3 regions of the Yersinia antarctica genome follow, and region 2 is predicted to be linked to each of the others. Evidence: predicted binding sites of a transcription regulator. Region 2 holds the regulator's gene; each other region holds the start of a gene.

Region 1 (8,452 bases), 600 kb from region 2:
TGCCGTCAACGTGGCAGACTTTGTCCACCAGCTAGATGCTCTGGTATTAGCCATTGACCATAAAACTGAACAACGCTTGTTATTGGTTACCATGATTCAACTGGTGTTCATTGTTCTGACAATGAGTTTACTATTGGCCACTATCTATTATTTGCGCCGCCGCATACTGCGTCCATGGCTGCAATTAATCTCCATGGCGAATGCGATTGGTCGCGGTGATTTCAGCAAACGCTATACGCTGTCTTATCAACGAGATGAAATGGGAATGCTGGGTACCGCATTGAATCGAATGTCGCAGGAACTTTCTTTGATATACAGTGACTTGGAGCAACGAGTTACTCAAAAAACCGCTGATTTACAACAAAAAAATCAAGTATTAGCCTTTCTATATCATAGTAGCCGTCAATTACATACCCACCAACCATTAAGCGAGCGCTTAGTTCCAATTATCGAGCAGCTACAAACACTGACACCATTGGAAAATGTGCAGATCTGTTTATATGAAAATCATCTTTATCGCGATCATCTCGCTGATAACGCCGATGGCGAATATCTGCCGCCCCAAAACAGCCCGGCACAACTCACTATTAGCAGCTCATCTGGCGGAGTGAGTAGTGCTGTTTTGCGGGAATCTTTGAGTTGGAGTCTGAGTGATAAGCTTGGTCAATATGGGTTGCTACTGGCAAAACTACCCACTGATAAATCACTCAATTCAGATCAGCAGCAACTGATCAATATGCTGGTGGAGCAACTGAGCAGTACATTGGCACTGGAAAGCCAAGCCCGGCATCAGCAGCAATTATTATTGATGGAAGAGCGTTCAGCCATTGCCCGGGAACTGCATGACTCCATCGCCCAGTCGCTTTCCTGCCTCAAAATTCAAATCAGTTGTTTGCAGATGCAAGCGCCCGACATGCCGGAACCCAGTAAACTTTTAGTACAGCAAATGCGCGATGAACTTAACATCGCCTACCGCCAGCTACGTGAATTACTGACGACCTTCCGCCTGAAGCTAAATGAGGCAACATTACAAGCGGCACTTCAGACTTTGGTAAATGAATTCAGCGAGCGAGCCAGTTTACCCATTACCCTCGAGTTTAACTTGCCGTCAGACTGTGTCCCCGACCATCAAGCCATTCATATGGTTAACATTGCCCGTGAAGCACTGAACAACATTTATAAGCATGCTCACGCCAGTATCGCCACAGTCAGGGTTACTGTTGAGCAAGGTGATGTCATCATGTCCATCCGCGATAACGGCTGTGGGATTGGACAGGCCAGCGAGCGGCCTAATCATTACGGTTTGATCATTATGCAGGATCGGGCAAATAGCCTGAATGGTGACTGTAACATCCGCCAACGGGACGATGGCGGAACAGAAGTTCAGGTGCGATTTGCTCCAGATAATGACTCTCTTGACTGATGCTTTCTGTCCAGATGGCCTATCTCTACCGCTTCGTGGCTAGATCTGGTAATCAATCACCACCTCATCTGCTGCCTCTGCCAACACTTTCTCTTTAATATCATGCAAAGAAAGTGTTGGATTACAGAGCTGTATAAAGAACCAAATGAAGTTACGTTGTAACTGACCTCGTTTTAGCCCTAGCCAAACAGTATTAGCATCAAACAAGTGTTCGGCATTTAGTCGTACTAACCCTTTATCACGATGTGCCTCGTAGGACATATCCGCCAGAATGCCGACCCCCATGCCGAGTTCAACATAGGTCTTAATTACATCAGAATCTTGTGCACTGAGTGCAATATCGGGTGTCAGTCCAGCATTTTTGAAGGCATTGTCCAAACGTGAGCGGCCAGTAATCCCCTGACGATAGGTAATCAATGGCAACGTACTCAGCGTTTCAAGGGTGATATTAGGGTCTTGTGTTAGCGGGTGATTATCCGGCACGACAATAGCGTGGTGCCAGCGATAATAAGGAAACGTGGCGACAGACTCGTCACTCATTAATAGTTCAGTAGCAATACCAATATCCGCTTCACCGGAATGCAGCATGGCTGCAATCTCTTGCGGGTTCCCCTGGCTAATAACTAACTTAACTTGCGGGTATAACAGGCGGAATTCTTTAATCACCCGAGGCAAACTGTAGCGAGCTTGAGTGTGTGTGGTAGCAATATGCAACTGTCCACTATCATTATTGCTGAATACATCAGCCAGACGGCGGATTTGATTAGCATCATTCAGCATGCGTTCGGCTACTGTCAGCAACTCCTTGCCCGGTTCAGTCATCCCGAGCAACCGTTTTCCTCGTCGAACGAAGATCTCAATACCCAATTCTTCTTCTAGTTCGCGAATATGCCGGCTAACACCCGATTGTGAGGTAAATAAAGTATTAGCCACTTCGGTCAGGTTATAGTTGCAACGGGCTGATTCCCGAATAATTTTAAGCTGCTGGAAATTCACATTTAGCCCCTTTTGATTTCACTCTATTTGGTAGATAGATTTACGGGGGAAAATGGCCACCAACAAATACAAAAAAACCGTTGCTTATGTTTTTTTGTGCTAAGTAAAGCTTATGGCATACGTAAATCACTATACTATGGTGGTAAAAATTGAAATAACCCAAATTATCAAAAAGATAGGGGAAATAGAGGGGCTTCTAATTTTGGGGAAGAAATTAAAATCAGCTATATTTAATTACTTTTTAATATACCCAGAGCTATTGGTATTGCCGGTAGAGCGCCGACTCCCCTACTGATGCGTCAGTTACCCAGAGGATCGTACTTTGCCGTTAGACGCCCTTTTGGCTCGGTGCTAAAATCGCTTAATAAAATTCATCTGCCAAGACTTTATCTCCTTCATATTCATGCCAGGGAGTGAGTTGACATTGATGTTATTCAGCCTTTTATGTATGTAAGGCTGTTCAGGAGTTACTCATGCCATTGGCTATTATCGCACTCACCATTGCTACCTTTGGCATTGGTACCAGCGAGTTTGTAATTATGGGGTTATTGCCGGAAGTTGCCCATGACTTGGGGGTCAGTATCCCTAAAACCGGGATGTTGGTTTCTGTTTATGCCATGGGTGTGGTAATCGGCGCACCTTTATTGGCTATTGCAACGGCGCGAATCCCGCGTAAATCCACACTTTTGGGTTTAATTGTCCTGTTTATTATTGGCAATGTCCTGTGTGCATTGGCACAAACCTATAACTTATTGATGGCTGCCCGTATTATTGCAGCGCTCTGCCATGGCACTTTCTTTGGTTTGGCATCGGTGGTCGCCACTGATTTGGTCCAACCTAACCGCCGGGCGCGGGCAATAGCATTAGTCTTTATGGGTGTCACACTGGCAAATGTACTTGGTGTGCCATTAGGTACAGCAGTTGGACAAGCTTTTGGTTGGCGAGCCGCTTTCTGGGGTGTCAGTGCTATTGGTATTGTAGCTATCATCGCGGTAATCGCCTGGTTACCGAATAATATTCCGATGAAGAGAATCAGTCCTAAGCTGGAATTCAAAACCCTGATGCAGAAAAAAGTGCAAACCGCCTTACTGCTATCAGTATTAACCAATGCCAGCCTGTTTACTGTTTTCACTTATATTGCACCATTATTGCGTGAGGTGACGCGAGTTTCTGAACATGGCGTTACTGTGGTGTTATTGATTCTTGGGGTTGGGTTGTCCATCGGCAGCGTGATGGGAGGTCGTTTAGGCGACAAAAACCTGGTGGGATCCATGACCCGACTAATCGCCATACTGATAGCTATCCTGCTGGCGCTGCATTACACCATTGGTTTCTATTTACCGGCACTACTGACATTGTTTATCTGGAGTATTGTGGCTTTTGCCTTGTGCCCAATGTTACAACTATTAGTAGTGGATCAGGCCCGTGACGCCCCTAATCTGGCATCAACCTTTAACCAAAGCGCGTTCAATTTAGGTAATGCATTGGGCGCCTGGTTCGGTGGCACCTTGCTGGCTTTTGGTCTGCAATTACAGCAACTTCCGCTGGCTGCAATGGTCGTGATGGTTATCGCACTGGTCACTATGTTGCGTTTAAGATTGCATTTCCGTCGAACGGCAATTGTAAAACCCATCAATTAAGCAATCAATTCATCTTGCCCTACATATCTGTGGGGCAAATGCGCCGTTGCAGCCTATCGCTCTCTTTTTATGCAAATAATTATCATTAACATTGGTTGATGTTATAGTTTATCCCTTTATAAGCCACAACCTCTGCTGGCTGATGACCAAGAATAAAACATCATAGGATAAGAAGGATAAACTGTGACCACAGGATCAACCGCAGCAAAACCCACGCATCGCCCAGTTCCACCGCGTCTGGTTCAGGTGAAAAAGATAGTGGATACCTCACCGCATTTACGTCGAATCACCTTCCATAGCCCGACATTGCAGAATTACCCGTCTGATTGCGCGGGCGCTCATTTGAAAATCTTCCTACCTTTGGCGAGCCAAACTCAGCCGGAACTGCCAGTACTTGGTGAAAAAGGTCCAATCTGGCCTGCCGCCGAGGTCCGTCCGATTGTTCGAACCTATTCTGTTCGTGCTTCTCGCCCAGAACTGAGTGAGCTGGATATTGAGTTTGCTATTCATGATCACCGTGGTCCGGCGGTCGATTTTGCCCGCAATGCCAAAGTCGGTGATTGGTTAGGGATTACCAATCCTGGTGGACCGGAAACTATGTTGCCAGCAGCGGCATACAGCTATCTAGTGGGTGACCCCGCCTCACTGCCCGCTATTGCCGCCTTACTGGAAACCCTGCCTGCAAATGCCGAAGGCCATGCCATCATCCGTGTAGATAGCCCGCAAGATGTATTGAATCTGATTAAACCTGCCGGGTTGGAACTGAGTTGGGTCATTGGGGGTACGGAAAAAACAGGTGATGTGATAACCCAATTCTGTGCGCTGAATCTGCTGATGGAAGAGTCAACATTCTGGCTGGCTGGAGAAGATAGCATGGTGGTGCAATTGCGCCGTTATCTGCGCCGAGAAAAAGGGTGTGAGCGGCAGCAACTTTATGCTGTACCCTACTGGCGCGAAGGGCTGAATGAAGAAGATTATCACCATAAGCGCCATGAAGTTATGGACAATATTGACGAGTAAGATTAATTAATATCTGTAAAATCAATGGACATTACCCTGTAGTGTCCGTTTTCATAGCTATTTTTTTTACCCTTTCCAGTTAAAACCTTGTAAATTTTCTGCGACAATTCCCTGTTATTTGTTAGTCTTAAAGCTACTTAGCCTACAATATGGCACTTAATTATCATTAAATGGCTCTAATGCCCGTTTAATGCAGTAAAGTTATTAGGAGCGCTCTCGAAATGAAGTCGCAAAATGATCCTGGCCGATCTAAATCTCGCCATCACGAATACTCCCTCATCCTGCCGATCATTGCATTGGTCATTCTTAATAGCTGGGGTGATACCAGCAATTTTGCTGCTGTTATTGTTATCAACCTGATCGCACTTGTGGGTATCCTGAGCAGTGCTTTTAGCGTAGTGCGCCATGCCGACGTATTAGCACACCGCCTGGGAGAACCCTATGGCTCTTTAATCCTCAGTCTGTCGGTTGTTGTGCTTGAGGTCAGTTTGATCTCAGCCATGATGGCAACAGGTGATGCCGCACCCGCCCTGATGCGCGATACGCTCTATTCAATCATCATGATTGTGATTGGTGGATTGGTCGGTGTTTCCTTGCTGCTCGGCGGTCGAAAATTTGCTACCCAGCATGTCAATCTGGTAGGCATTAAACAGTATCTGATGGCTATATTCCCGCTGGCTATCATTGTGTTGGTGCTACCGAGTACCCTGCCCGGCGGCAACTTTAGCGTGGCTCAATCACTGGTTGTCGCAGCAATTTCAGCCGCGATGTACGGTGTTTTTCTGCTGATTCAAACCAAAACGCACCAAAGTCTATTTGTGTATGAACATGAGGATGAAGGTGACGACCCGAGTGACCCTCACCATGGTAAGCCATCCTCACACAGTAGCTTGTGGCACACATTTTGGTTGTTAATTCATTTAATAGCAGTAATAGCCGTTACCAAATTTGATGCCAACCCATTAGAAGCACTGCTTACTGAGTTAAATGCACCGGCTAAATTTACCGGTTTCCTGATTGCTCTGCTAATCCTCTCCCCTGAAGGATTAGGGGCGTTAAAAGCGGTGCTGGCTAATCAGGTACAGCGTGCGATGAACCTGTTCTTCGGCTCAGTGCTGGCAACCATTTCACTGACCGTTCCTGCGGTTACCTTGATTGCGGTAATCACCGGGCAAGAGTTGAACTTTGGTCTGGAAGCGCCACATATCGTGGTGATGGTCAGCGTGTTGATTTTGTCGCAAATATCATTTTCCACCGGCAGAACCAACGTACTTAATGGTACCGCCCATCTGGCGCTATTTGCCGCTTATATGATGACTATCATGCTGTAACTTCATGCCCGCCAAGGGATAAGCAAAGGGCAAGCGTTTATCGCGCTTGCCCTTTTTTATCGGGTCATCCATTCATAACACTGAGTTATGAATAGGCATTTAGAGTGTGTTGGCAGAGTGCAGAGCGGACACAGTCCTGTTTATCAAAGCGGATGATACCAATCATTTCATCCTCAGCAAAACGCTCCAGCGCGTCACTGAGACCTGATTTCACACCACGCGGAAGGTCGCATTGGGTGATATCGCCATTAACGATGACCGTAACATTTTCACCGAGACGGGTTAGGAACATCTTCATTTGGCTGGCGGTTACATTTTGTGCCTCATCGAGGATCACTACCGCATTCTCAAAGGTACGCCCGCGCATATAGGCGAAAGGCGCAATTTCCACTTTGCCGATTTCTGGGCGCAGGCAGTATTGCATGAAAGACGAGCCGAGCCGGCGCAGCAGAATGTCATACACCGGGCGGAAGTAAGGCGCGAACTTCTCAGAGATATCACCAGGTAAGAACCCCAGATCCTCATCAGCCTGTAGTACAGGTCGCGTCACAATTATCCGATCAACTTCTTTGTGAATCAGTGCTTCTGCGGCCTTAGCCGCGCTGATAAAGGTTTTACCACACCCAGCTTCGCCGGTCGCAAAGATGAGCAGTTTATTGTCTATGGCTGATAAGTAATGACCTTGAGCTTCCGTACGCGCCTGAATAACGGAGGTATCACGGCTATCCCGTGCCATACCTATTGATTCAACACCGCCCATTTGCACTAACGATGTCACGTTTTCTTCCTCACGTTGACGATGGCTACGTGAATCACGTCTAATTACGCGTTTCGCTTCACGACGAGCTTTGATCACTGCTTTCTGTCTTCCCATAGTGGCACCTTACAGTTTGTTTCACCTACCGCAGCAGCGGTTGCCTGCGCGATTATATCCGTCATACTTCAAGCTGCATGTGTGTTGACTTCCTGCAACTCGAATTACTTTGGGTATATGTTTCACATACGGATGAGGTTTTTGGCTTCCTTCGCAGCCAATAATAGCCAATGAAAAATGCGAGTAGCGTCAACACCCAGGCCCCAAAATGACTTGGGTAAAAACAGGTCTGGGGTGAGAACGATATCGCAAGGGAGTTATTACGTGACATGAATACTTGAAACAATAACGCTGGAGACAAAAATATATCAGGGATAGATAATGACAGTACTGCTGGAAAATGAGAGTCGGAGGGGGAGCCCTCGTAACAACGAGATGCTTGGGTAAAACAGTGGTCTTGTCTTAACAGCCCAATCATGGACTCTAGCATTAGCGATCCCCGCAGTGATAAACAACAGCCTAAGCTATGCACCGTGTGAAAAATACCGCCAGATGATTACAGTATAATGACACTCTTAAGTTTCGCGATCTCAAAATGTAAAAAAATATAATTTTTTTATTTGCTCATTTTTTGCTCTGATTATTTTTTGCATCGCGCTATACTATTAAGCCCTGTTTTACTCCGTGCATCAAACGAGCTTCGTAATTTCGCCTTTACCTTTTTTATTTGGGTTATAAGTAAAGACGAAAATAAAAAAACATCATTAATACAATAGAATAAACTCAAATGTAATTAACCAGATCCTCTCTAACGGCTGATTCTTAAATCCTGCAAACGTGCTATTTGTCGGCCTTCACTATCAAAGTTCTCCAGAGCCAGCCAATCATTAAATGCCTGCTTAATTAATGGCCATTCACGATCAGTTATGGAATACCAATTGGTGTCTCTATTGCGCCCTTTAGTCACAATCGCCTGACGAAATTGGCCCTCATACTGAAAACCAAAACGAGACGCAGCAGAGTTTGAGGGTTCATTCAATGAATCGCATTTCCACTCACAGCGCCGATAGCCTAATTTATCGAAGACATAATGTAATAGTAAATATATTGCCTCCGTCCCTGCCGAGTTACGTTTTAAACGTGGCGACCAATTCACTGAACCTATCTCGATAACACCATTATTCTCATCAATTCGCTGTAAGCCTACCGTCCCCAATGCAAGGCCCGT
Region 2 (8,452 bases):
TCGTTAGAGACTCTGGTGTTATTTGATGACCGAAAAGCAATAAAGGACGTTCATACAGCTAACGACAACTCCTTTGCCGGCAGACCTTCATCTGACGGGTTTCCCCCTGGCACCGCAAATTGCAACTATTCAGTTACACAACGGTTATCGGCAATGGTGTTATAAGGTTGAGCGACTCACAAAAATTTAATATCGCATAAACTTGATAAAAGCCTGATGGGGTTCTCTGGCATTATGTCGCCCTATACATGTGTTATAATATTGGGCAGAACGCTCAGTAATTTGCATAACTATTTGAATTTAAAAGGTATTTAGCTATATGGCAACTGTAGGCATTTTCTTTGGCAGCGATACTGGCAATACTGAAAACATTGCCAAGATGATCCAAAAGCAACTGGGCAAAGATGTTGCTGAGGTTCACGACATTGCCAAAAGCAGTAAAGAAGATTTAGAAGGCTTCGATATTTTGCTGATTGGGATCCCAACCTGGTATTACGGCGAAGCGCAGTGTGATTGGGATGATTTCTTCCCAACACTGGAAGAGATCGATTTCAATGGCAAGTTGGTGGCGCTGTTTGGTTGTGGTGACCAGGAAGACTACGCAGAATATTTCTGTGATGCGATGGGTACCGTGCGCGACATCATTGAGCCACGTGGTGCCGCAATCGTGGGCCATTGGCCAACCGCGGGCTACCATTTTGAAGCGTCCAAAGGTCTGGCGGATGACGACCACTTTATTGGTCTGGCAATTGATGAAGACCGTCAGCCAGAACTTACCAATGAGCGGGTTGAGGCATGGGTAAAACAGATTACTGAAGAACTGAGCCTGTCTGAGATAGTGGGTTAATCAAGCCTGTCGGAAACGCTATGGTCGTGTTCAACACTGCCGGGCGTTTCCGTTGCCTTTTATCCTTTTGAGCTGTGCTTTTTGTCATAACGTTGTTCTCTCTCTCTTTAGCTCCCATCCATGGTGAACAGCGCGTCCGGCTATCCGATTGTGCTTTGTTAAGCGGCCCACATATCCACATCTTCCTGCGCGCAAAATGAAAATAAACTGCTACAAATTTGTAACTTTATCCCTCGTCACTGTACACTTAAATGATGTGTTATCCCCATTCATCAATACACTGCATGATTAATCTTACAAAGTGTGCAATTATATCTTTGTTAACAACCACGGTTTTCATTTGGGGCTAGCAGTTCTATAATGAGACGCAATTGTAATTATTGCGCCACGGATGTCATAGGCTGAACAGCCTTAATTTGAAACGATAGTAACAGGACTGAATCCGCATGACTGACAACAACAAAGCCTTAAAAAACGCAGGCCTTAAAGTAACACTGCCCCGGCTTAAAATTCTGGAAGTGTTGCAAGATCCGGCGTGCCACCACGTCAGCGCGGAAGATCTTTATAAAAAGCTGATCGATATTGGTGAAGAGATTGGTTTAGCCACGGTTTACCGCGTACTGAACCAGTTTGATGATGCCGGTATTGTTACCCGCCACAATTTCGAAGGCGGTAAATCAGTCTTTGAGCTGACGCAGCAGCATCATCATGATCACTTGATTTGCCTGGATTGCGGCAAAGTGATTGAGTTTAGCAATGAATCCATTGAATCGCTTCAACGTGAAATTTCTAAACAGCATGGTATCAAGCTGACCAATCACAGTCTGTATCTGTACGGCCATTGTGAGACCGGTGATTGCCGTGAAAACGAGTCGGCACACGATAAAAGATAATGTGCTTTGAAAGCATTATCTTATAAAGATTTTAAGCACTGAATACACTACGGCTTATGTTTAATCCAGATTGATAGGTTCTACTGTTTGGTTAACATAAGCTATCAGCAAGATGGCCACCTTTCCCGTTCTATACCTGAGTATCTCTCGGTTGGGAGTCAGGTGGTCGTTCTTATTTATGTCCTTGATATTTATCCCCTTGGTACTGAAAGCCACTAGAGTATTAGCGATGTTCTGGGTTCGTTCGCCTGCTAGCTATCTGCAACACCAATAACATTGGGTATCTATCCCGTTATTGATCTTTCCTGAGTGACAAATTCACTGTTTATCGCCCCCATTTATTGACTCTCCCCCTTTTAGCGAGCTGCATCAATTTTACAGCAAAAAAAACCCCGGACCTGCCGGGGGAAAAACCATCAACTCAACTTCACTTAAATTTGTTTAGCCAAAAAATAAAGCAAACAGGAGATAACATTAGACACAGCTCGATATTACCAATTTTCAGACTTTAACCGACTCAGCACGGCTACTACGCTTACCGTCTGGGCTGGTGGAGCGGATCATCACCTCGCCACTCACGGTAGGTTTTGCCTTCGCATCATACTTCTGCCACTGCTTACCGCCATCAGTTGAATACTCGATAATCAGGCCCGGCAGTGAGATATTGGCTTCCAACTGCCCCGCCACAACCCGAGCACCGGGGACAGGCAGGCGATATGACACACCGGCTTTATCCAGTTTTGCCAGTTCACGTTGGCCCATGATGTTGGCAAAACGTTGCCAATCGATGTCCAACGCCTTGGTATCGACGCTATGCGTCTGGCCACCTTGATATTCGCGGCCCGCTTTGTAATCTTGCTCCCACGAAGCGCGATGCCAGGCACGCTCGGCCAATGGCAACATCCGCGGGAAGATCATGTATTCCATCTGCTCATCAGTGCGGACGGTTTCATTCCATGACTGACCCGAGATGCCATGTACACCCGGCCAAGGTTTATCGCTTTTCGCGCTAAAGTGATTACCATCGCGGTCCACTGAGGTCTCGGCATTCTGCGGCATGTTATCTGGTGCGAAGCTGAATACTTTCGCTTCGTCATTAAAGCGGGTTGCCCAGTAGTAACCGCGTTCATTCGGATTAACTTCATATGGCATATCGAAGTAGACATAATCTGGATTTGACGCGACCACTTCATAACCTTTATTGGCCCAATCATTGATTGAGTCAGCACCACCCCAATAGAGGGTATCCCAGAAGTTGACACCAACGCGTTTAGTGGCAAACGCTTTAGCGTCTTTGGCGTCTTTCAACCCATCCTGCCAAGCCTGCATCTTCTCGATGCCGTGAGCATTAACCAACTTACTGACTTCAATGGCAAAATAGCTGGAAAGATGTTCAACATCCTGCACCTTGCCTTGTTTGACCATATCCTGACAAACTTGTGATTTGGCCCAAGGTTTATCTTCAACACTCTTATCAATAATGCCTTTACCCGCTTCAATCGGCCCGTTTTTGTCCTGATAACCCGCACCCAAACGGATATTTTTCGCTTCATCGCCACCAAAGTGCCAGGTAGTCAGTGGCATACCGGCTTCTTTATGCATCTGCGCCATTTCGCCAATCACTTTATCGACAAACCGCTTAGAAGAGTCGAGGCATGGGTTGAGATAGCTTTTACGCTCATAGAACTGAACTGACGTGGTATTGGAATCATCAGTCGGGTCAAGCAGACGGAATTCGTTAGCTTCTTTTTCTTTGCCCTGTTTCATTAGATTGTTATAACGGGCTTCCATCGACACTACGGCTGCACGGGCGTGTGCTGGCACATCGATTTCAGGGATCACATCAATCTGGCGTGCTTTGGCATATTTCAGAATCTCAATATAATCATCACGAGTGAAATGGCCGCTACCCATATTATTGCTGTCTGGGCCAGAACCCAATTGCGGCAGCAAGCAGGTATTCTCCGTCAAATCGTGACAACGTTTGCTACCAACATCGGTCAATTCGGGCAAGCCTGGGATTTCAATACGCCAGCCTTCATCATCACTTAGATGGAAGTGGAATTTGTTCAGCTTATAAGCTGACATCTGATCAAGTAAGCGCAGCACTGCATCTTTGGTTTTAAAATTACGGCCAACATCGAGGAACACACCCCGGTATTCAAAACGTGGCGCATCTTTCGCCTCAAGAGTGGCAATAGTCTTAGTGCCGTCAGTCGGAACCAACGATAGAATGGATTGCAGGCCATAGAACACGCCGCTCGGATCAAAACCAATAACCTGTGCCCCTTTCTCGCCAATTTTCAGCTCGTAAGCACCGGAAACCGCTAAGTCACCTTTAAACGCGGCAGGTTGAATCACAGTTTTTATCGGGAAACCGGCTGAATTGGCCTTCAGACCCAGTAATTCGAAGCGCTGCTGAGCTGCCTCTGCGGCAGCTTTAGGCAATACACTCAGATCCAGCGCAACCCCGTGACTCAGATCCACATCCTGTTTATAGAGCTTAATCTCCATAGGCGTAGGGATTATTTGCCCACGCAAGTTAGCCACAGACAACGTTTTTACCGCTTCGTTTTTAACAAAGCGTGATTCCGGCGTCATCAGCACATTATTGTCATCTTTGGTGCGTTTCCACTGATCGCCAGTAAACTGTGTCAGATACTCATTGATATCTTCGGTATCGGTATTTTTTAGTACTTTGGGTTTAGCATCGCCAGCAGTGGCATACCAGCGCGGCATAAAGTCAGTGGCAAACAACTGCCAGTATTCGCCAGTAATAGGGATTTCAACCGCTTGATTGGCGGGGAATCCGGTGAATTTGGCGGTAGGTTCAATTTTATGCAAATCGCCCGTCAGATGCGTAATTTTAAACTGGCTATTATCGACGGTCAGAATCTGGCGGATACTATGGAAATAAATAGCCCAGTCTTGGCCGACTATCTCATCCCCGGTGTTGGTCAGAGTAATCATGATTTTATTACATGATGCCCAGTCGGCACCCAGTTTGGCGCAATCAACGCCATTTTCAGCAGCACGGTTATCCAACAATTTATAATTAACTTTCAATGTGCTGAGTTGATCAACAAGTTGTTGATTACGGGTATCAGCATTGGCATATCCCATCAAGCCAAAGGTTGCGGTTATCGCCGCTAAAGCATTTAATTTGAATTTATTCATCACTAACCTCATCCGTAATTAATAACTGCTGCCAAAACGGCTATTGACAGTATTGCTGCTGGCAGCGTTATTGTTAGCTCAATTGCCGTTATCCTGGTCACTTTTATCAGGACTATTATTTATCTGGGTTATTATTACTGCGTATTTCTTGCCACAGCTTCCCGCATTGCGCGTCATAGGCCTGACCATTACCGGTATGTGCAGCATCAATGCAACGCTGGTAATCCAATACTCGAACGGTCTCTTTCTCAGTAAAAGCCTGATGCGCTTTCTCTTGTTTCAGCACATCTAGCACCGCCTTGCAGGGGATCAATCTTTCTGGCGAACCTTCGCTGGCATTGATGCACGCGCTGTAGGCTTGTTTGAGTTTGCTATCTTCCGGTTGAACTGGGGTTTGTGGTGCGCAGGCACTTAATCCCAATACTGTGGTAATAATAAAAAGCATTTTCTTCATGGCGGGTGCTCCATTATGTCCCCGGGTTGGTTACCGGGGATGGCAATCAAAAAGTGGTCAACATCAGAAGATGGTAAAGGGTGCAATCACGATGAATTTAACGTCTTTTTCATCCTGGAATACGTTGCCAAAACCGCCGCCAAAGCTTGGAATATTGGTGTGGTTGTCATACATGGTGTAATGCAGTTTGAAGAGCGTGCCTTTCGCCCGGCCTTCTTGCAGAGTGTAGAGAACATCAAAGTTCCAAGCAGATTCTTTCAGACGCGTATTCTGGTCATAAATTGGGTTAGTACTTGGTTTTGCATCCCAGCCATACGCATAGGAGGTTCCCACTGACCAACCCGCAAGATTCCAGTTTTTCAGGTCATACATCACGCCACCAAACAGCGCTTTTTCGCCGTTGGCGTTGAAATCAGAGCGGGAATCCCACCAAACATCCAAACGGCCATTAGAGGTCGCATAGCCTGGCGTCATACGTTGCAGGAAGTAACCTTGGTTACCGTCAGCTTTGGCCCAGGTACCTTCAAGACGCAAGTCAAATGGCCCGGTGGTGTAGCCCAATGTCAGCGCTTGTAGCCAGGCTAATCCGTCATAGACGTCGTTTACATTGCTGGCACCGCCATCAACTTTATCTTTTGCGCCGTAGAACTGATAAGAGGTACGAAGATCATTGCCAGCCACCGGGAAGGCGTAAGAAGCCTTGGCGAAATACTGGTCCATGTAATCTTTTGCCTGGCCAAATGCCGCTTCCATCACCAGTTTGTTTTTGAAATCGTATTTAGCACCGATTGAGTGCAGGTAACTTACTCCGGTCTTGCCATCAGCCTGGCGGAAGTTGTACATATTCTGATACCAAGGTGCTTTATATTCATCAGTCCACATGTAAGACATGGACAAGGCACCGGCAGTATCAAAATCGAATTTGGCGCCACCTTCAGCCCCACGGTAGGTCCCTGGCATAAAGCTCCAGTGTGGTGCGAGCAGTGTCTGACCCGTTGGCTGGATATAACCACCCCGCGCCCAGAAATCACCTAACTTAAATTTGGCCGCGGCTTTATAAACACTGACGCCACTCTTATCACCGGTCCATTTCTCATCCCAACGGGTTTTAGCGTCACTGAAACCAATTTCGTTTGGCGCTGCCGGGCCACTGTTGGTCATTTCAACTGCGCCGAAAGCAGCCAAGTCAATACCAAACATGTCAGCCGCATAACCGGAAGAGAAATCCAGATTGGCGTTAAAGGTAGAATGGTGCAAGTTGGCGACATATTTGCCGTACTCCGCACTCCCTGGCGTTAAATCTTTACGGTCACGCTGACGCTGCCAATAATAAATCCCACCGGTCAGTGACGAATCATCAATAAAGCCTTTAGCCTTGGCCTCTGGGGCTACCATGTACCCCGTTCCTAACAATGCACCCGCGACTGCGAGCGCCAGCGTTTTACGTTTAGCACCGTGCGTAACCATATGAAAAAATTCCTCTTTGACATCACATTTAAAGTGCGTTGCCTGTGTCCACCACAGCTCACAGGTTTAGCCTCAAAAAAACCCTAGTGGGTAAAATTTTTGCTGGGGAGAAATAACCACCAGCCATTACTGCTAAAAAACTTCTGTTGCGAAAAACAACCGCTCTGTAGATTGCTGCTGCCACACAGACTATTTTTCGCGACGCGAATTATCAATTAAAAATAACGCTAATTATTCAAAGTATGACAACGAGCACATAACTGTGAAAAAATATTACAGAGCCCACAAAAGCTTTAAAAACAATGCATAACGTCATATTCTTAATTATAAATCTTCTCTCATTGACATATTGAATGGTTTCAGCCGATGCAATAAAGCCTGCGTTTTCTCTCCATGAAATAGGGATTTCTCCTCAGTTAATTCGTAAAGCGAATATTTAAGAAAGACTTACAGACAGCCGCTTTGTTGCTAAAAAAAGGAGCAATATGTCGACATTGACCAGGGGATAAAACGCAGAAGTGGAAAAGAGAAAGGGAGTTATTAGTGTTTAGTACAATAAACAATTTCAGTTTTATTTCTAATAAACCGAGTGTGCAACCAGACAACGCACAGCTATCTGGATGAACTTACGCAGTCATGTGATTTGGGTGAATACCCGTTGTTAACATCAAATTTGCAGGAAATCAGGGCATAAAAAAAGCGTGGACTAAGCCACGCCAATTCTACTGTTCTGAGTGAGAACTAAAACTTAACTGGTCGCTTTTGCCGCCCAAGTATCACGCAAACCGACAGTACGGTTAAATACCAAGGCATCAGGGCGTGAATAGCGGCTATCGGCACAGAAATAACCTTCACGTTCAAATTGATAGGTTAGCTCTGGAACCGCATCAACCAAACCTGGTTCAACAAAACCCTGACGGATAATCAACGACTCAGGATTGATGGTAGACAAGAAGTCTTCCGCCGCCGCAGGGTTTGGTACGCTAAACAGACGGTCATACAGGCGAATTTCTGCCGGCAATGCATGCTTAACAGAAACCCAATGAATAACGCCTTTAACTTTGCGGCCATCGGCTGGATCTTTGTTTAAGGTTTCTGCGTCATAACTGCAATAAAGCGTAGTCACATTGCCTTCTGTGTCCTTTTCGACACGTTCAGCTTTGATAACATAGGCATTACGTAAGCGCACTTCTTTGCCTAGCACCAAACGCTTGTACTGTTTATTGGCTTCTTCACGGAAGTCGGCGCGATCGATATAAAGCTCGCTATCGAAAGGAACCTGACGCGTGCCCATCTCCGGGTTATTCGGGTGATTTGGCATAGTCAGCCACTCTTCCCCGGCCACACGATTTTCAATAATCACCTTGATTGGGTCAAGAACCGCCATGGCCCGTGGGGCATTTTCGTTGAGATCATCACGGATACAAGACTCCAGTGACATCATTTCAACGTTGTTATCCTGCTTGGTCACCCCAATACGGCGGCAGAACTCCCGGATGGAAGCCGCGGTGTAGCCACGGCGACGCAAACCAGAAATCGTTGGCATACGTGGATCATCCCAGCCTTCCACGACTTTCTCGGTCACCAATTGATTCAGCTTACGCTTAGACATAA
Region 3 (8,452 bases), 800 kb from region 2:
CTACCATGCCCGCCCAGGCAAAACCCATAATAAAAGGCTGTACCACCCAGAAACTGGCGATAATCATTATCATAATGAATATCACCCCAAACATCAGTTTAGGTAAATCGAAACGGCGCTGCTGCGGGTAATTCATCAATGGGTTCTCACATCGAAAGTCATGGCAAGGTGGCCATCGCACTGTTTTTTAGGCACTCATTAGATTTTGAACTAATTAAGCATCTGTACTAATCATGGTGTATTTTTTAATGTTTTAACAGACAACGCCGGATTTTACTGCTGTGATTTGTTAAAAAATAGCATTAGCTTGGACATAACAAAAACACCGACCGCAACCAAGGTGCTGAAACAATGTTCTTTCGGCGTGGTGCGACTATTATTTATACAATATATAATTTTGATACTTAATGATTTATTGCCGCATTTATCCTCGGCAGATACGCATCACTTTCTCATCATTCTGAATTGACATAAATTATTCGACAAAGAGGATTGCTAGCAGATAATCTCTTGGCGGAACCACAAACATACCTATTAGATAGGGTCACACTAATGATCCCACAGATTTCTCAGGCACCGGGTGTCATCCAGTTGGTGCTAGATTTTTTGGATGCTTTGAAGCAAAACGGATTCACCGGCGATACCGCCACTAATTATGCCGATCGCCTGACTATGGCGACGGACAACAGTATTTACCAACTGCTACCCGACGCCGTGGTTTTTCCTCGTTCGACTGCAGATGTTGCCTTGATTGGCCGTCTGGCTGGCCTGGAGAGTTTTAAATCCCTGGTATTTACGCCTCGCGGCGGCGGGACCGGCACCAATGGCCAGGCACTGAACAGTGGCATTGTGGTGGATATGTCGCGCCATATGAACCGTATTCTGGAGATTAATCCCGAACAGGGTTGGGTGCGGGTTGAAGCGGGGGTGATTAAAGATCAGCTCAATCAATATCTGCGGCCATTCGGCTACTTCTTTTCGCCCGAGTTATCGACCAGTAACCGCGCCACATTGGGTGGAATGATCAATACCGATGCCTCTGGGCAGGGGTCGCTAGTGTATGGCAAAACGTCCGACCATGTGTTGGGGCTACGTGCCATATTGCTGGGTGGAACCCTGCTCGATACCCGCGCCATGCCGACGGCATTGGCACAAACGATTGCGCAGGAGGACTCTGTAACCGGCCGTATTTATCATACGGTGCTGCATCACTGCCGTGAGCAGCGCGCGCTGATTCTGGAGAAATTCCCCCAATTAAACCGTTTCCTGACCGGATATGATTTACGCCACGTGTTTAGTGATGACCTGCAAACCTTTGACCTGACCCGAATTTTAACCGGTGCAGAGGGCACGCTGGCCTTCATTACTGAAGCGACACTGGATATAACACCGCTGCCTAAAGTTCGCCGTCTGGTGAATGTAAAGTATGACTCCTTCGATTCCGCTCTGCGTAATGCCCCGTTTATGGTGGAAGCCAAAGCACTGTCAGTGGAAACTGTGGACTCTAAAGTTCTTAATCTGGCCAAAGAAGATATTGTCTGGCACTCAGTAAAAGAGCTGATTACCGATATCCCTGATAAAGAGATGCTGGGGTTGAATATCGTTGAGTTTGCCGGTGATGATAAGGCACTGATCGATAGTCAAATGGAGGCACTTTGTCAGCGCTTGGATGACCTGATGTCTGCTCAGCAAGGCGGCGTTATTGGTTACCAGATTTGCAGTGAGTTAGCGGGTATTGAGCGCATCTATGGTATGCGCAAAAAAGCGGTTGGTTTGTTAGGCAACAGTAAAGGCCAGGCTAAGCCCATTCCGTTTGCGGAAGATACCTGTGTGCCACCACAACATTTGGCCGATTATATTGTCGAGTTCCGCCAACTGCTTGATAGCCACAATTTGAGCTACGGCATGTTTGGTCACGTGGATGCGGGGGTATTACATGTACGCCCAGCGCTGGATATGTGCGATCCACAGCAAGAAATGCTGATGAAACAGATATCTGACCAAGTGGTGCAACTGACGGCGCGCTATGGCGGCTTGCTATGGGGCGAGCACGGTAAGGGTTTCCGTGCAGAATACAGCCCTGACTTCTTTGGTGAAGTGCTTTACCACGAGGTGCGGCGCATTAAATCCGTTTTCGACCCGGATAATCGCTTAAATCCGGGGAAAATATGCTCACCGTTGGGCAGTGATGCGCCAATGATGAAAGTGGATACCTCAGCTAAACGCGGTACCTTGGACCGGCGTATTCCGTTAGCAGTAAGAACCTCATTCCGTGGTGCGATGGAATGTAATGGTAACGGTCTGTGCTTTAACTTTGATACACGTAGCCCGATGTGCCCGTCGATGAAGATTACCGGTGACCGTATTTATTCACCAAAAGGCCGGGCAACGCTGGTGCGAGAATGGTTACGGCTGCTATCTGAGCAAGGGGTTGACCCCATTGCACTAGAGAAAGGGCTGGCGACCAAACGCCCCAGCCTGCGTGGTTTGATTGAGAAAACCCGTAATACCTGGGCTGCCAGTCAGGGGGATTATGATTTCTCTCATGAAGTCAAAGAGGCGATGTCAGGTTGTCTGGCATGCAAAGCTTGCTCGACGCAGTGCCCGATAAAAATTGATGTACCGGGCTTCCGTTCCCGCTTCCTACAGTTGTATCACACCCGTTATCACCGTCCACTGCGTGACTATGTGGTGGCTGGAGTAGAGAGTTATGCGCCGTTAATGGCCAAAACCCCAAAAGTGTTTAACTTTTTCCTCAAACAGCCGTGGGTCAGGGAGCTAAGCCGGAAAAGTATTGGTATGGTGGACTTACCGATGCTTTCTAGCCCAACGTTGAAGCAATCATTATCCGGCCATTATGCCAGTACTATGACCCTTGAGCAGTTGGAGAAACTGTCTGAGTCAGAACGCCACCAGCATGTGCTGATCGTGCAGGATCCCTTCACCAGTTACTACGACGCTCAGGTGGTGGCGGATTTTGTTCACTTGGTCGAAAAACTGGGCTTCAATCCCGTGCTGTTGCCATTCTCACCCAACGGTAAAGCGCAGCACATTAAAGGTTTCCTGCAACGTTTTGCTAAAACGGCCCGTAAGACGGCAGATTTTCTTAATCGCATTTCGTTACTGGGGATACCAATGGTTGGGGTTGATCCGGCGCTGGTTCTTTGTTATCGCGATGAATATAAAGAGATTCTTGGTGATGCGCGCGGTGACTTTACGGTGCAATTGGTGCACGAGTGGCTACAGATGGCCCTGGCTGACCTGCCAGAGCAGCAGATGAGTGGCGAATCCTGGTACCTGTTTGGGCATTGCACCGAAACCACGGCACTACCTGCCAGCAGCCAGCACTGGGCAGCAATATTCTCCCGTTATGGTGCCAAACTGGAAAACGTCAGTGTCGGGTGTTGTGGCATGGCCGGAACTTATGGTCATGAAGCGAGGAACATCGATAACTCGTTGGGTATTTACGCGTTATCCTGGCAACAGGCGTTACAAAAGTTACCGGGTAAACGCTGTTTAGCCACAGGTTACTCTTGCCGGAGTCAGGTTAAACGTATTGAAGGCAATGGACTGAGACATCCGTTACAAGCTTTGCTTGAGCTGGTTTAACCTACGAGCTGACTATGCTATTTACTTCGTGCTACTTGCCGCCGCCTCGCAGAGGCAAAGCCCAAGGATGGGCTGAGTAATCAGAACAGCTATTGCTGCTGTAATTTCAACAACCAAGGGGAAAAGATGCTGTGGAAACGCACCGCAACGCTGGAACAGTTAAACCAGCAATGCCAGGGCTGTATGGTTGGGCATTTGGGCATTGAGTTTACCCGCCTCTCTGATAACGAAATAGAAGCCACGATGCCAGTAGACCAGCGGACGACTCAACCTTTCGGTTTACTTCATGGTGGTGCGTCGGTGGTGCTGGCGGAGTCGCTCGGTTCGATGGCCGGATATCTGTGTACCACCGAAGGCCAGCAAGTCGTGGGGTTGGAGATTAATGCTAACCACCTGAAAGCAGTACGTTCCGGGAAAGTTCGGGGTTGCTGTCGGGCCATTCATATCGGCCGCAGCCATCAGGTGTGGCAGATTGAGGTGTTTGATGAAGAAGACCATCTGTGTTGTACCTCGCGTTTAACCGTAGCCGTGTTGTCCCGATAAGGTCATTCCCCCACCAAATTACACGTGATTACCTGACTCAGGGCCACCAATGGCCCTGAGTGACGTCAGCAGCTCATGGCACTTGCTGCGGCTCCCTTCAGACAGTTTCATTTAGCCGATAAATGCGGCGAATCTCTATGATAGGTTTCCCCTGTGAGGGTTTTCAGCTAAAGTTAAAATAGAAATAGGTATTTTTTATGAATGTTTTAAATACTCAGCGGCTGACTGCGATTAGCCCTTAATATAGTAAGGGATTCGAGCGTCACCGAGGAATTTATTCATTTATTTCAGGGTGATAAAAGTGCACTTTTTCCTCCAGACCTCTTCGGCCATCGCAGCATGCTTACTCGTTGCCGCCTCATTCGAGGTTCAAACGGCACTTTTCTTAATATCCCTGCAAAACAAACGGTTGAAGTGATAATTATTATCACTACCATTGTAAATAATCTGTGTTGATTCTCCAATAATCAGCCAGCAAATTGTTAACCTGAAAAGATCAACCTAATGGGTGATTGCGAAATATAAGGTAGGGCATATGCAACAGGAATCAGTCGGGACATTTTCACTCGACGAGAATGTCTGGCAGGGCGTGACGATAACAGAGAGCGCTGCCGCACAAATTACACGACTCATGCAGCAAGATCCGCAAATTAAAGGATTGCAGCTTGGCGTGAAACAATCCGGTTGTGCGGGGTTTGCTTATGTAATGGATATGGCTAAAGAGCCCGCCAGCGACGCTCTGGTTTTCGAACAGGGCAGTGCCAAACTCTACGTACCGTTAAAAGCGATGCCGTTTATCGATGGCACCGAGGTGGATTATGTCCGCGAAGGGCTAAACCAGATTTTTAAATTTAATAATCCTAAAGCTCAGCATTCCTGCGGGTGTGGCGAGAGTTTTGGCGTTTGAGCGATGTAAACGAAATGACACGAAGCAATGTAGAGGTTCCAGATGATGTGCAGGCTTGGGTCAGCGATGGTCGTTACAAAGAAGGCTTTTTTACCCAGCTTGCGACTGATCAGTTAGCGAAAGGCCTTAGTGAAGATGTCATTCGCGCCATTTCAGCGAAACGTAATGAGCCTGAATGGATGCTGGAGTTTCGTCTTGGTGCTTATCGCAGTTGGCTCGAAATGGAAGAGCCTCACTGGCTGAAAGCCAATTATAAAAGTCTGGATTATCAGGACTACAGTTATTACTCCGCGCCGTCCTGTGGCAGTTGTGATGACAGTTGTGATTCGCAACCCGGTGCAGTGCAGCAATCGTCTGCGGACAGTGCGGCACCACGTGATCTGTCTGAACAGGCGATGAATGAGTACCTCACCGCAGAGGTTGAATCTGCCTTTGCTCAGCTAGGGGTTCCGGTGCGCGAAGGGGCCGAAGTAGCAGTAGACGCTATTTTTGACTCAGTTTCGGTTGCGACCACCTACCGTGGGAAATTAGCCGAACAAGGGATTATTTTCTGCTCATTTAGCGAAGCTATTCAGGAATACCCGGATTTGGTACGTAAATATCTGGGGTCGGTGGTACCGGCTAAAGATAACTTTTTTGCCGCGCTAAATGCGGCGGTGGCTTCTGATGGCACTTTTGTTTATGTGCCAAAAGGTGTGCGCTGTCCGATGGAGTTATCCACCTATTTCCGTATTAATGCGGCTAAAACAGGGCAGTTTGAACGCACCATTCTGATTGCTGACGAAGACAGTTATGTCAGCTATATCGAAGGGTGCTCAGCGCCAGTGCGAGACAGCTACCAGCTACACGCTGCGGTCGTTGAAGTCATTTTGCACAAAAATGCTGAAGTGAAATATTCAACGGTGCAGAACTGGTTCGCCGGTGCTGATAGCACTGGCGGTATTCTTAACTTCGTGACCAAACGTGCGTTGTGTGAAGGTGCGGGTTCAAAAATGTCATGGACTCAATCTGAGACTGGCTCCGCTATTACTTGGAAATATCCAAGCGTTATTTTACAGGGTGATAACTCAATCGGTGAGTTCTTCTCGGTGGCACTAACGAATGGCCACCAGCAAGCCGATACCGGTACCAAGATGATTCATATTGGCAAAAACACCAAATCAACAATTATTGCCAAAGGGATCTCTGCTGGGCATAGCCAGAACACCTACCGTGGTTTGGTGAAAATCCTGCCCGGTGCGGATAACGCACGTAACTTCACGCAATGTGATTCGATGTTGATTGGGCCGGACTCCGGTGCGCATACCTTCCCGTATGTGGAAGTGCGCAATAACTCAGCCCAATTGGAACACGAAGCGACAACATCAAAAATTGGCGATGACCAACTGTTTTATTGCTTGCAGCGTGGTATCAGTGAAGATGATGCCATCTCAATGATTGTTAACGGATTCTGTAAAGATGTGTTCTCCGAACTGCCGCTGGAGTTTGCCGTCGAAGCACAGAAACTGTTAGCCATCAGTCTGGAACACAGTGTCGGTTAAGTGTGAGTTGAAACACGCATTCGCAGAGTTTTGCGCTCTGGCGCACCAAGGAACCCTATGTTAAGCATTAAGAATTTAAAAGTCAGTGTTGAAGGTAATGAAATCCTCAAAGGTTTGGATCTGGAGATCAAACCCGGTGAAGTGCACGCCATCATGGGGCCAAACGGCTCAGGGAAAAGTACATTATCTGCCGCGTTGGCGGGGCGTGAAGAGTATGAGGTGACCGAGGGGCATATAACCTTTAAAGGGAAAGACCTGCTGGAGTTGGACCCAGAGGATCGCGCGGGTGAAGGCGTATTTTTGGCTTTTCAGTACCCAGTGGAAATTCCGGGTGTCAGTAACCATTTCTTCTTGCAAACTGCCGTCAATGCGGTGCGTAAATATCGCCAGCAAGAGCCATTGGACCGTTTTGATTTCGCTGATTTCATTGAAGAAAAAATTGAGTTACTGAAAATGCCGGCTGACTTGCTGACCCGTTCGGTTAATGTGGGCTTCTCCGGCGGCGAAAAGAAACGTAACGATATTCTGCAAATGGCGGCACTGGAACCCTCGTTATGTATTCTGGATGAAACCGACTCTGGGCTGGATATTGATGCGCTGAAAATTGTCGCTAACGGGGTTAACTCGCTACGTAACGAAAACCGTGCATTTATTATTGTGACTCACTATCAGCGTATCCTTGATTATGTAAAACCCGACTTTGTGCATGTGCTGTATCAGGGGCGGATCATTAAGTCAGGTGATTTCACATTGGTAAAACAGTTGGAGGAGCAAGGCTATGGCTGGCTTACCGACCAACAGTAAAATGCTGGAACAGCAGCATCTGCAACAAAAACAGCGCAGTGATGCACTGAAACAATTCGGTCAACTGTTTAATCTGCGCCAGCATGGCCATTCAACACAGGCCAGTGCGCACTGGCAACAGGTGTTACAGTTGGGTTTCCCGAGCTTTAAACATGAAGACTGGAAATACACGCCACTGGAACGTTTGCTGGTCAATAATTTCAGTTTCGCCAGCCCTGCGCAGGTGACGGCTAGCCAACGCGATGAACTGTCGTTGGTGCAAGATGCTCATCGTTTAGTCTTTATTGATGGCCGATATGCACCTGAACTCAGTGATATTGAGTGTGGCCCTTATCAACTGACCAACCTGAGTGGAAATACGCAGTTTCCTCCGGCGATCCAGTCTGAGGTGTTTTTGCATCTGACGGAAAGTCTGGCGCAGGAAAGTCTGCATATCCGATTGCCGGTGGGGAAACACAGTGAGAAGCCGCTCTATCTGCTGCATATCAGCTCAGGCAATGATTCTGACGTTGTGAATACCAGTCACTACCGACACCATCTGGTGATTGAAGCTAATGCACAGGCTGAAGTGATTGAACATTTCGTCAGTCTGAGTGAGCAGCCTCACTTTACCGGCGCACGGCTTACCATTGAGGTAGGTGATAATGCTGAACTACGCCATTGTAAGTTGGCATTTGAAACCCCTCACAGCTATCACTTTGCCCATAATGATCTGGTATTAAGTCGTGATGCGCGGGCGCGTAGTTATAGTTTCCTGCTGGGTGCCGGGTTGACCCGTCATAATACCAGCGCCCAGCTGAACGGCGAAGGTGCTACGTTATCCATTAATAGCTTGCTGCTCCCGATAGGGCGCGAAATCTGCGATACCCGCAGCTATCTGGAGCACAACAAAGGTTATTGTGAAAGCCGCCAGTTACACAAAACCATTGTGCGTGAACGGGGTAAAGCTATCTTTAACGGCATGATTAAAGTGGCTCAACATGCATTAAAAACTGACGGCCAGATGACCAACAATAATTTACTGTTGAGTAAATTGGCTGAAGTTGAT

What was found. Region 2 encodes Fur, which represses iron uptake genes when iron is present. Its sites were predicted from a motif close to ATAATAATGAGAACNACTATCAA; they were not measured.
Region 1: a site for Fur is predicted at 4,129-4,151, ahead of ACWJJO_RS09755 (siderophore-interacting protein). Genes of this name have one in related genera too.
Region 3: a site for Fur is predicted at 4,567-4,589, ahead of sufA (Fe-S cluster assembly scaffold SufA). Genes of this name have one in related genera too.

The regions. Positions count from the first base shown of each region.
Region 1 covers NZ_JBSJQF010000001.1:2,107,695-2,116,146, reverse strand. Annotated here, with positions in the region: gene narX (nitrate/nitrite two-component system sensor histidine kinase NarX) at 1-1,423, shown strand, start outside; gene cbl (HTH-type transcriptional regulator Cbl) at 1,463-2,419, opposite strand; gene ACWJJO_RS09760 (MFS transporter) at 2,893-4,059, shown strand; gene ACWJJO_RS09755 (siderophore-interacting protein) at 4,243-5,079, shown strand; gene chaA (sodium-potassium/proton antiporter ChaA) at 5,301-6,410, shown strand; gene phoH (phosphate starvation-inducible protein PhoH) at 6,496-7,284, opposite strand; partial or broken gene ACWJJO_RS09740 (hypothetical protein) at 7,407-7,714, opposite strand; gene ACWJJO_RS09735 (GNAT family N-acetyltransferase) at 8,033-8,452, opposite strand, start outside.
Region 2 covers NZ_JBSJQF010000001.1:1,508,950-1,517,401, reverse strand. Annotated here, with positions in the region: gene fldA (flavodoxin FldA) at 320-847, shown strand; gene fur (ferric iron uptake transcriptional regulator) at 1,294-1,740, shown strand; gene ACWJJO_RS06990 (beta-N-acetylhexosaminidase) at 2,242-4,917, opposite strand; gene chiQ (ChiQ/YbfN family lipoprotein) at 5,033-5,371, opposite strand; gene chiP (chitoporin ChiP) at 5,435-6,838, opposite strand; gene glnS (glutamine--tRNA ligase) at 7,587-8,452, opposite strand, start outside.
Region 3 covers NZ_JBSJQF010000001.1:2,308,365-2,316,816, forward strand. Annotated here, with positions in the region: gene ydiK (AI-2E family transporter YdiK) at 1-136, opposite strand, end outside; gene ydiJ (D-2-hydroxyglutarate dehydrogenase YdiJ) at 553-3,609, shown strand; gene ACWJJO_RS10645 (hotdog fold thioesterase) at 3,736-4,152, shown strand; gene sufA (Fe-S cluster assembly scaffold SufA) at 4,688-5,059, shown strand; gene sufB (Fe-S cluster assembly protein SufB) at 5,074-6,600, shown strand; gene sufC (Fe-S cluster assembly ATPase SufC) at 6,658-7,404, shown strand; gene sufD (Fe-S cluster assembly protein SufD) at 7,379-8,452, shown strand, end outside.